DNA from 2 places in the Bradyrhizobium sp. LA6.1 genome. Region 2 is predicted to be linked to the other one. Evidence: predicted binding sites of a transcription regulator. Region 2 holds the regulator's gene; the other holds the start of a gene.
What was found. Region 2 encodes PhoB, which activates phosphate uptake and scavenging genes when phosphate is short. Its sites were predicted from a motif close to TGTCATNNANCTGTCAT; they were not measured.

Region 1: the regulator PhoB is predicted to act here: its motif matches at 1,820-1,836, upstream of ABIB99_RS09690 (DUF2278 family protein).

The regions. Positions count from the first base shown of each region.
Region 1 covers NZ_JBEPQK010000003.1:532,065-536,420, forward strand. The annotation lists gene queC (7-cyano-7-deazaguanine synthase QueC) at 1-711, opposite strand, end outside; gene mazG (nucleoside triphosphate pyrophosphohydrolase) at 849-1,703, shown strand; gene ABIB99_RS09690 (DUF2278 family protein) at 1,897-2,919, shown strand; gene hflX (GTPase HflX) at 2,998-4,356, opposite strand, start outside.
Region 2 covers NZ_JBEPQK010000021.1:38,241-44,042, forward strand. The annotation lists gene ABIB99_RS36525 (aspartate aminotransferase family protein) at 1-1,209, opposite strand; gene argF (ornithine carbamoyltransferase) at 1-1, opposite strand, end outside; gene ABIB99_RS36530 (GcrA family cell cycle regulator) at 1,666-2,178, shown strand; gene phoB (phosphate regulon transcriptional regulator PhoB) at 2,414-3,121, opposite strand; gene phoU (phosphate signaling complex protein PhoU) at 3,137-3,853, opposite strand; gene pstB (phosphate ABC transporter ATP-binding protein PstB) at 3,865-4,686, opposite strand; gene pstA (phosphate ABC transporter permease PstA) at 4,683-5,528, opposite strand; gene pstC (phosphate ABC transporter permease subunit PstC) at 5,530-5,802, opposite strand, start outside.

The sequences.
Region 1 (4,356 bases), on a different contig from region 2:
GCGCCCCGCCGCAAACTCTCGCCATCCCTTCGCCCGCAAACTGCACGCCGGGCACTCGCCGCACCCGAAACCCCACTCATGCTGCGCGCCGCGTTCGCCGAGATAGCAGGTGTGCGAGTGCTCGCGGATGAGATCGACCAGTCCTGCGCCACCGAGGTCGTGAGCGAGCTTCCACGTCGCCGCCTTGTCGATCCACATCAGCGGCGTATGCAGCTCGAATTGCCTGGCCATGCCGAGCGAGAGCGCGGCCTGCATGGCGCGGATGGTGTCGTCGCGGCAATCAGGGTAGCCGGAATAATCGGTCTCGCACATGCCGCCGACGATGTGGGTGATGCCGCGCCGGTAGGCGAGCGCCGCGGCAAACGTCAGGAACACCAGGTTGCGGCCGGGCACGAACGTATTCGGCAGGCCGTCGGCGCCCATCGCGATGGCGACGTCGCGCGTCAGCGCCGTCTCGGACACAGCCGCCAGCGTCGGAATCGACAGCGTGTGGCTCTCGCCGAGCCTTGCGGCCCAATCGGCACGCAGCCCCTTGATGCCGTCGAACAGCCGGTCGCGGCAGGCGAGTTCGATGGCATGGCGCTGGCCATACTCGAAACCCAGTGTCTCCACGCGTGCAAAGCGGCTGAGCGCCCAGGCGAGGCAGGTGGTGGAATCCTGGCCGCCGGAAAAGAGCACCAGGGCGGTTTGTGATGAAAATGCGTCACTCATGGCCCGCGCTTTAGCACTGCGGGCGCGGCTCGCCAATCTGCCGCCAATCGGTGGAAATCGGCCTGTTCCGCAGCGCCGCGCTGGGAACGGCGGGCCGCTTTTGGCATAAGGCTTTGGAGCCAGGAGACTGCCCCGCAATGACCCCTTCCCGCGACATTTCCCGTCTGATCGAGATCATGGCGGCGCTGCGCACGCCGGTGACCGGCTGCCCCTGGGACCTCGAGCAGAATTTCGCGACGATCGCGCCCTACACGATCGAGGAGGCCTATGAGGTGGTCGAGGCCATCAGCCGCGGCGATCTCGACGATCTGCGCGAGGAGCTCGGTGACCTCCTGCTCCAGGTCGTGTTTCACGCCCAGATGGCTTCAGAACAGAATGCCTTTACCTTCGGCGACGTCGTGGAGGCCATCACCCGCAAGATGATCCGGCGCCACCCTCATGTCTTCGCCGACAAGGACGGCAACCTCGCCTCCTCCCACGTCAAGGAGGTCTGGGACCGCATCAAGGCCGAGGAGAAAGCCGAACGTGCGGCTCGCCGGCCGCCGGAGGAAACGCCGACGCACAAGTCGTTACTCTCGGGCGTCAAGGCCGGTCAGCCCGCGCTGACGCGCGCGATGGAGCTCCAGCGCAAGGCCTCCACCGTCGGCTTCGACTGGAACGACCCGCGCGCGGTGCTGGCGAAAATCCGCGAAGAAGCCGACGAGATCGAGGCGGCGCTCGACCGCAACGACAGCGAGGGGCTGGCGGAGGAAACCGGCGATCTGATGTTCGCACTCGTCAATCTCGCCCGCCACGTCGACGCCGATCCGGAAGCCGCGCTACGCGCGACGAATGCAAAGTTCGAGCGGCGCTTCGCCTTCATCGAGCGCGCGCTTGAGGCGCAAGGGCGGACGCTCGAGCAGGCGTCGCTGGCGGAGATGGACGCGCTGTGGAACGCGGCGAAGAGTGAGGGGAAACCGGTATCAGAGACTCGCTCGCAGGCCCGCCGCTAGCGTTGTGGCCTGCTCCATCGGTGTACCCGCAAGGATCGAAGCGGTCGCGAAGGAGATATAGGTCAGCATCTTTTCCCGAATGCAGCGAGGCGGTCATGGCGGATCGCAGTCAAGCCATGAAACCGTCACGACAAGCAGTCTAGAGTTGAGCAACGGAGCCCGCGCAGCCGAAATCCCACCTCAGGTGAGTGCGATGCCATTAAAGCACTATTCGGTCCTCAAAGGACGCCCGATCGCGATGCGTTTCGGCACCGGCCAGTCGCCGCACTATCAAGTCCATGTCGTGGCCGACAACGCGGATTTCCGCATCGCCGTCAATGTGCAGTCAGCCGACGGAAGCGAAGTCGAGTTCCTGGTGCGATCGCACTTTGTCCATCCGATCACCGATCATCTCGCGGCGCTGCCGGAGGGCCTGCACCCGCAGCCGCCGAAGCCGGCCAGCATCGCGCTGGACTTCATTCGCGGCAATCTGATGCAGCCCCAGGAGATGATCCCGCTGCCGCTGTCCGTGCCCGGACCCGACAATGACCTCAACGAGAAGCTCGACCAGTTCGTCCAGCGCGCGCTCTCAAACGAAAGCGCGATGATCTACGCATTCGGTGAGACATGGGGGCCGGAGACCAAGGCGGACAATTATTTCGGCTTCCGGCCGGGCCGCGGCATTCACGATATCCATATGAATCAGGGAAATCCAATCGGACGATTCTCGGGCGACAACGGGCCATGGCAAGACGGCGGGCTGGTGTTCGAATTCCCGGATCAGAAGCTATGGACGGCGGTCTTCCTCAAATTCCAGACCCAGGCCTGGCACACCGACGACAAGACCGGTGACCCCATCGATCTCGGCGCTCCGACACAGCCGCCAGATCCGACCGCTCCTCCGACCGGGCAAATGCCTGACGGACTCGTGCGCATCATCGCAGCACTCGTCAATGCCTTGAAGACGCCTGAGCGGGAAGTCGTCACGCTGCTCAATACGGCCGATCGCGACATCGATCTCACCGGCTGGATGCTGGCCGACAAGCAAAAGAACAAGATGGTCCTGTCAGGGAAGATCGCGGCCGGGGGCACGCTCGCCGTCGTCGTGCAGAAGCCGATGGAATTGTCGAACCAGGGCGGCATCATTTCGCTGCTGGACGAGCGCGGGATCAAGATCCACGGCGTCGCCTATACCAAGGCGCAGGCGAAGAATCCGGGCCTGACCATTCCATTCTAGCGTTACGCGTCTCAACCCGGAAACGCGGATATGGTCGATATCGCACGCAGGCCGGTCGGGCGCACCGCGCCCTTCGGATCACGCCACGCGCGGCACGGCATCGAACCGGTTCACCACGATATCCCGCTTGGTCTCGTCGACCCGCACCGTCATGTCGAAGCGGCCGTCGTGCAGCTCTTTGGCCAGCACCTCGGAATTCCTGTGCAGCCAGCTGATGCCGGCGCCGTCGGCGGCGTCGATGGAGAGATCGAGCGTGGTGCGCTTTGCGGCGAGACGTTCCTCGATGGCCGCAAGCAGTGCATCGATCCCCTCGCCTGACACGGCCGAGACCAGCATCGCCGGATGATCTTCCGGCCGGCGCGCGGCGATGTTCAAAAGCTCTTCGCGCTTGTCAGGCTCGTAACGGTCGATCTTGTTCCAGACCTCGATGATGCGGCCACTGTCGTCGGGATTGATGCCGAGCTGGCGCAGCACGGCGTCGACGTCGCCCTGCTGGGCCTCGGCATCCTCGTGCGAGATGTCGCGCACATGCAGGATGACGTCGGCTTCCAGCACCTCTTCCAGCGTGGCGCGGAAGGCGGCGACGAGCTGGGTCGGCAGGTTGGAGATGAAGCCGACGGTGTCGGACAGCATCGCCTTGCCGCCATGCGGCAAAGTGAGCGCGCGCAGGGTCGGATCGAGTGTTGCGAACAGCATGTCGGCGGCCTGAACGTCGGCGCGGGTCAGGCGGTTGAACAGCGTCGACTTGCCGGCATTGGTGTAGCCGACCAGCGCGACGACGCGATACGGCACGCGCTGGCGTCCGGCGCGATGCAGCCGCCGCGTCGCCTGCACCTTCTTCAGCTCGCCCTCGAGTTTCGAGATGCGCTCCTGGATCAGGCGGCGATCGGCTTCGATCTGCGTCTCGCCGGGACCGCCCATGAAGCCGAAGCCGCCACGCTGGCGTTCCAGATGGGTCCAGGAGCGAACGAGGCGCGAGCGCTGGTAGTTGAGATGCGCAAGCTCGACCTGGAGCGAGCCTTCCTTGGTCTTGGCGCGGCGGCCGAAGATTTCCAGGATGAGCCCGGTGCGGTCGAGCACCTTGGCGTGCAATTCCTTCTCGAGATTGCGCTGCTGGATCGGCGCCAGCGCGCAATCCATCACGACGAGCTCGACATCGAGGCTCTTGGCCAGCGCGGCGATCTCCTCGACCTTGCCCTTGCCGATATAGGTCGCGGGGCGGATCTGGCTGATCGGCGCGATAATGGCGTCGGCAATGACGAGGTCGATCGCCCGCGCGAGGCCGGCGGCCTCATCGAGCCGGGCCTCCGCGTCACGCTGAACATGGCTTTCCGATTGCGCGTCGGCACCGCCCGCGCGCACACGCAAGTAGGGGCCGATGACAAGCACCCGCCCCGTCTGCTTCGCCCCTGCCGACCGCGGACGGTCGGCCTCCCC
Region 2 (5,802 bases):
TCAGCTTGCCGCCCGCTTGGTCTGACTGGACGAGATCGCGGCGCAGGCGCGCTCGAGCCGCCCGACGCTGTCCTCGATCTCGGCTTCGGTGACGATCAAGGGCGGCAGGAAGCGCACGACATTGTCGCCGGCGCCGACCGTGAGCAATTTTTCGTTGCGCAACGCCGCGCCGAGATCGCCTGACGGCACCACGGCCTTGATGCCGATCAGAAGGCCTTCGCCGCGCACTTCGCTGACGATGTCGGGATAACGATCGATCACGGAGGCGAGCTTCTGCTTGAGCAGCAGCGACATCTTCTGCACGTGGTCGAAGAAGCCGGGCTTGAGCATGACGTCGAGCACGGCGTTGGCAGCTGAGATCGCGAGCGGATTGCCGCCGAAGGTCGAGCCGTGCGAGCCGGGCCCCATGCCGGCAGCCGCATCCGCGGTCGCCAGCACCGCGCCGATCGGGAAGCCGCCACCGAGCGCCTTGGCCAGCGACATCACGTCAGGCGTGACGCCGGTGCGGCGATGCGCGAACAGATCGCCGGTGCGGCCCATGCCGGTCTGCACCTCGTCGAACGCGAGCAGCAGGCCCTTCTCGTCGCAGAGCTGGCGCAACGCCCTCAGGAAGGCGGGCGTTGCCGAACGCACGCCACCCTCGCCCTGGATCGGCTCGATCAGGATGCCGGCGGTCTGCGGACCGATCGCCTTCTTGACGGCTTCGATATCGCCATGCGGGACCTGGTCGAAGCCGTCCATCGGCGGGCCAAACCCTTCGAGATATTTTGCCGAACCGGTCGCGGCGAGCGTTGCCAGCGTGCGGCCGTGGAAGGCGCCTTCGAAGGTGATGATGCGGTAACGTTCCGGATGACCCTTGGAGAAGTGATGATGGCGGACGAGCTTGATCACACCTTCCAGCGCTTCGGCGCCGGAATTGCAGAAGAACACGAAGTCCGCGAAGCTTTCGTTGCACAGACGCGCGGCGAGCTTCTCGCCGTCCGGGCTCTGGAACAGGTTCGACATGTGCCAGAGTTTGGTGGCCTGCTCCTGCAACGCCTTGACCAACGCAGGATGAGCATGGCCGAGCGCATTCACCGCCACGCCCGAGGTGAAATCGAGATAGCGATCGCCATTGGTCGCAATCAGCCAGCAGCCTTCACCGCGCTCGAAACCGAGGTCGGACCTGGCAAAAACGGGGAGCAAATGCGGCGCTGCGCTGTTAGTCATGACGATCACTTGAATGTTGCGGACGGTGTGAGCGTGCATTGCGCAACGCACCATTGACCGGCCCGGAAAACGAAACGTGCCGCCTTTTAAGGGCGGCACGTGTGACTATCTTATGCCTGGTGAAACCGGTGTCAATGCCGCCCGGAAAGCCTCGCGAAACGCAGAATCCGTAGTCTTGCGGTGGCGATTTTGCGTATTTCCGCCACGGAACATGTGGAAGCGAGTCGGCGGACTCTTGCGCGTGAGTCACGCCATATTGTAGCGTTTGGCTTGTCAGATACGACATCTCGTGCAGCAGTTCTGATCCTCTAAGTCCTCATGTACCGGCGTAAGCGTTCGGGCGCATCTGGTGCGCCCGGCGAGCCTTAAGGGATTCTGGCGGCACGGGTTTTTCGAAGCTTAGGCATTCGCCGTGCGGCCGCCAGGATGGCAGGCGCCGGCGAAGGAAAGGGTGCAATGACCGTTTTGACCTGGTCGGATGATCGCGTCGAGCAGCTGAAAAAGCTCTGGGAGGCCGGGCTTTCGGCCAGCCAGATCGCCGCTGAACTCGGCAATGTGACCCGCAATGCCGTAATCGGCAAAGTGCACCGGCTCGGCCTGTCGGGCCGCGCCAAGAGCCCTTCATCGGCAGCGCCGCGGCCGCGCAAGGCGCGCCCCGCCCAGCACATGATGCGGGTGACACGCCCGATCGCGCGCGGCAACACCGCGCTGGCGCAGGCCTTCGAAGTCGAGGTCGAGGCCGAACCGGTCACCTACGACAACGTCGTGCCGATGAGCCAGCGGCTGTCGCTGCTGGAGCTGAACGAGGCGACCTGCCACTGGCCGGTCGGCGATCCCTCGAGCCCGGATTTCTTCTTCTGCGGCGGCAAGGCGCTCTCCGGCCTGCCCTACTGCGCCCAGCACTCGCGCGTGGCGTATCAGCCCGCGGCCGATCGCCGGCGCGCGCCGGTGAAGCCGGGTCCGCGCTGAGGTATCGGATTAGCTGACTACGAAGACGGCGCCGTCACGCGATGACGGCTCAACTCACTCGGTGTCGTCCCTGCGAACGCAGGGACCCATAATCCCGGCGCGTAGTTATTGCGCGGGATGATCACTCCGAGTCGTCGCCAAACCACTCCCTGTGGTTATGGGTCCCCTGAGTTCACAGGGACGACATCGAGGATGCGGTGGCAGCCCGCTAAATCACGTCTGCCACAGCAACCCCTTACGCCTGCTCCGCCTTCGCAAAACGATCGTCCAGTGCGTAGCCCGCGCCGCGGACGGTGCGGATCGGGTCCTGCTCGCGGCCGAGATTGAGCAGCTTGCGCAGGCGGCCGATATGGACGTCGACGGTGCGCTCGTCGATGTAGATGTCGCGGCCCCAGACGCTGTCGAGCAGCTGCTCGCGCGAGAACACGCGGCCGGGATGCTCCAGGAAGAACTCCAGCAGACGATATTCGGTCGGACCGAGATCGATCGGCCGGCCCGAACGCGCCACGCGACGCTTGTCGCGGTCAAGCTCGATGTCGCCATAGGCGAGCACCGTGGCAAGCCGCTCCGGGCTGGCGCGCCTGAGCAGGCCCTTCACGCGTGCCAGCAGCTCCGGGACCGAGAACGGCTTGACGATGTAGTCGTCGGCGCCGGTCGCAAGGCCCCGCACCCGCTCGCTCTCCTCGCCGCGCGCGGTGAGCATGATGATCGGGAGCTGCTTGGTCTCGGGCCGGGTGCGCAGCCGCCGGCACAGCTCGATGCCGGAGAGGCCCGGCAGCATCCAGTCGAGCACGATCAAATCGGGGATGTGCTCCTTGAGGCGGGTGTCGGCGTCGTCGCCGCGCATCACCGTCTCGACGTCATAGCCGTCGCCTTCGAGGTTGTAGCGGAGAAGCTCGGTGAGAGCTTCCTCGTCCTCAACCACCATAATGCGTGCGCCCATGGTGTTCGTCGCTCCTTAAGTGTTCGGGACCGTCGTGGCGAAGGTCGTCATGTCGCCCTTCGGCCGCTTGTCGGTGATCGCCTGGCCCTCGATCATGTAGAACACGGTCTCGGCGATGTTGGTGGCGTGGTCACCGATGCGCTCGATGTTCTTGGCGCAGAACATCAGATGGATGCAGAACGAGATGTTGCGCGGATCCTCCATCATGTAGGTGAGGAGCTCGCGGAACAGCGAGGTGCAGATGGCGTCGACTTCCTCGTCGCCCTTCCACACCGCCATCGCCGCCGGCAGATCGTGCGCGGCATAGGCATCCAGCACCGACTTGACTTGTTGCTGCACGAGGTCGGTCATGTGCTCCAGACCGCGGAACAGCTTGAGCGGATGGAAATCCGTCTCCAGCGCCGCGACGCGCTTGCCCATGTTCTTGGCGAGGTCGCCGATCCGCTCGAGATCGGTCGCGACGCGCATGGCGCCGACGATCTCGCGCAGATCCACCGCCATCGGCTGGCGGCGCGCGATGGTGAGAACGGCGCGCTCCTCGATCTTCTTCTGGAGCGCGTCGAGCTCGGCGTCGATGGTCACGACGCGCTGGCCGAGCGCGACGTCGCGGCGGATAAGCGCGTCGACGGAATCGACGATCATGCGCTCGGCGATGCCGCCCATCTCGGCGACCAGGCGCGTGAGCTCCTGGAGGTCGGTGTCGAAGGCCTTTGCGGTATGTTCAGAACCCATGTTCCGTCTCCTCAGCCGAACCGGCCGGTGATGTAATCCTGCGTGCGCCGGTCGGTCGGCGACGTGAAGATCTTGCTGGTGTCGTCGAACTCGATCAGCTCGCCGAGATACATGAAGGCGGTCTTGTCGGAGACGCGCGCCGCCTGCTGCATGTTGTGGGTGACGATCGCGATCGTGTAGTTCTCGGACAGCTCCTGGATCAGCTCCTCGACCTTGGCGGTCGAGATCGGGTCGAGCGCCGAGCAGGGCTCGTCGAACAAGATCACCTCGGGCCGCACCGCGACCGTGCGGGCGATGCAGAGGCGCTGCTGCTGGCCGCCGGAGAGCGACAGGCCGGAGGCGTTGAGCTTGTCCTTGACCTCGTTCCACAGCGCGCCACCGCGCAGCGCCTTCTCGACGCGGTCGTCCATCTCGGACTTCGAGATCTTCTCGTAAAGGCGGATGCCGAAGGCGATGTTCTCGTAGATCGTCATCGGGAACGGCGTCGGCTTCTGGAACACCATGCCGACGCGGGCGCGCAGCAAATTGAGGTCCAGCTTGGGGTCGAGGACGTTGGTCTGGTCGAGCATGAGCTGACCGGTGACGCGCTGGCCCGGATAGAGGTCGTACATCCGATTGAAGATGCGCAGCAGGGTCGACTTGCCGCAGCCCGACGGGCCGATGAACGCCGTGACGCGGTTGGTGCCGAGCGCCAGATTGATGTTCTTCAGCGCGTGGTGCTCGCCGTAATAGAAATTGAGGTTGCGCACCGTCACCTTGGCCGGAGCTTCGGGCAGCACCGGCGCCTGGGGCAAACCACCGGCCGCGCTCATCGATACGGAAAGATCACTCATTTTGCGGTCCTCTCGGCGCTCAGAATGCGCGCGCCAATATTCAGGGCAAGAACGGTCAGGGTGATGAGCAGCGCGCCGCTCCAGGCGAGCTGCTTCCAGTAGGCGTAGGGGCTCTGCACGAAATTATTGATGGTGACCGGCAGGTTCGCCATCGTCTTGTTCAGACCCAGGCTGAAGAACTGGTTCGACAGCGCGGTGAAGAGCAGCGGCGCGGTCTCGCCGGCGACGCGGGCGGTGGCCAGCATCACGCCGGTGATGAGGCCCGAGCGCGCCGCGCGATAGGCGATGCGCTTGATCACCAGCGAGCGCGGCAGGCCGAGCGCCGAGGCCGCCTCACGCAGTGCGTTCGGCACCAGCAGCAGCATGTCCTCGGTCGTGCGCAGCACCACCGGGATGACGATCACCGCAAGCGCGAGGCAGCCGGCAATCGCCGAGAAGCCGCGCATCGGCACCACCACCGCACCATAGATGAACAGGCCGATGATGATCGAGGGCGCCGAGAGCAGGATGTCGTTGATGAAGCGGATCACCGAGGTCAGGCGGTCGTTGCGGCCGTACTCGGCGAGATAGGTGCCGGCGAACAGACCGAGCGGCGCGCCGATGCCGACGCCGAGCACGGTCATGATGATCGAACCCACGATGGCGTTGCGCAGGCCGCCCTCGGTCGAGCCCGGAGGCGGCGTGTCCGCAACGAAGAGCTCCAGGTTCAGGCCGGCAATGCCGTTGTAGAGCAGCGTCATCAGGATCAGCGCGAGCCATGTGACGCCGAAGGCAGCGGCAGCCAGGCAGAGCACACGGATGACGATGTCCATGCGGCGGCGGCGTGCGTAGATCGGGTTCATGTTACTTCCCCGCCTTCTTTTCAAGACGCATCAGCATCAACCGTGCAGCCGCGAGCACGAAGAATGTCAGCACGAACAGCAGCAGGCCGAGCAGGATCAGGCCGGACTGGTGCAGGCCGTCGCTCTCGGCGAACTCCGATGCGATCGCCGCCGAGATCGTGGTGCCCGGGGCAAAGATCGACGACGAGATGCGGAACGAGTTGCCGATGATGAAGGTCACCGCCATGGTCTCGCCGAGCGCGCGGCCGAGCGCCAGCATGACACCGCCGATGAC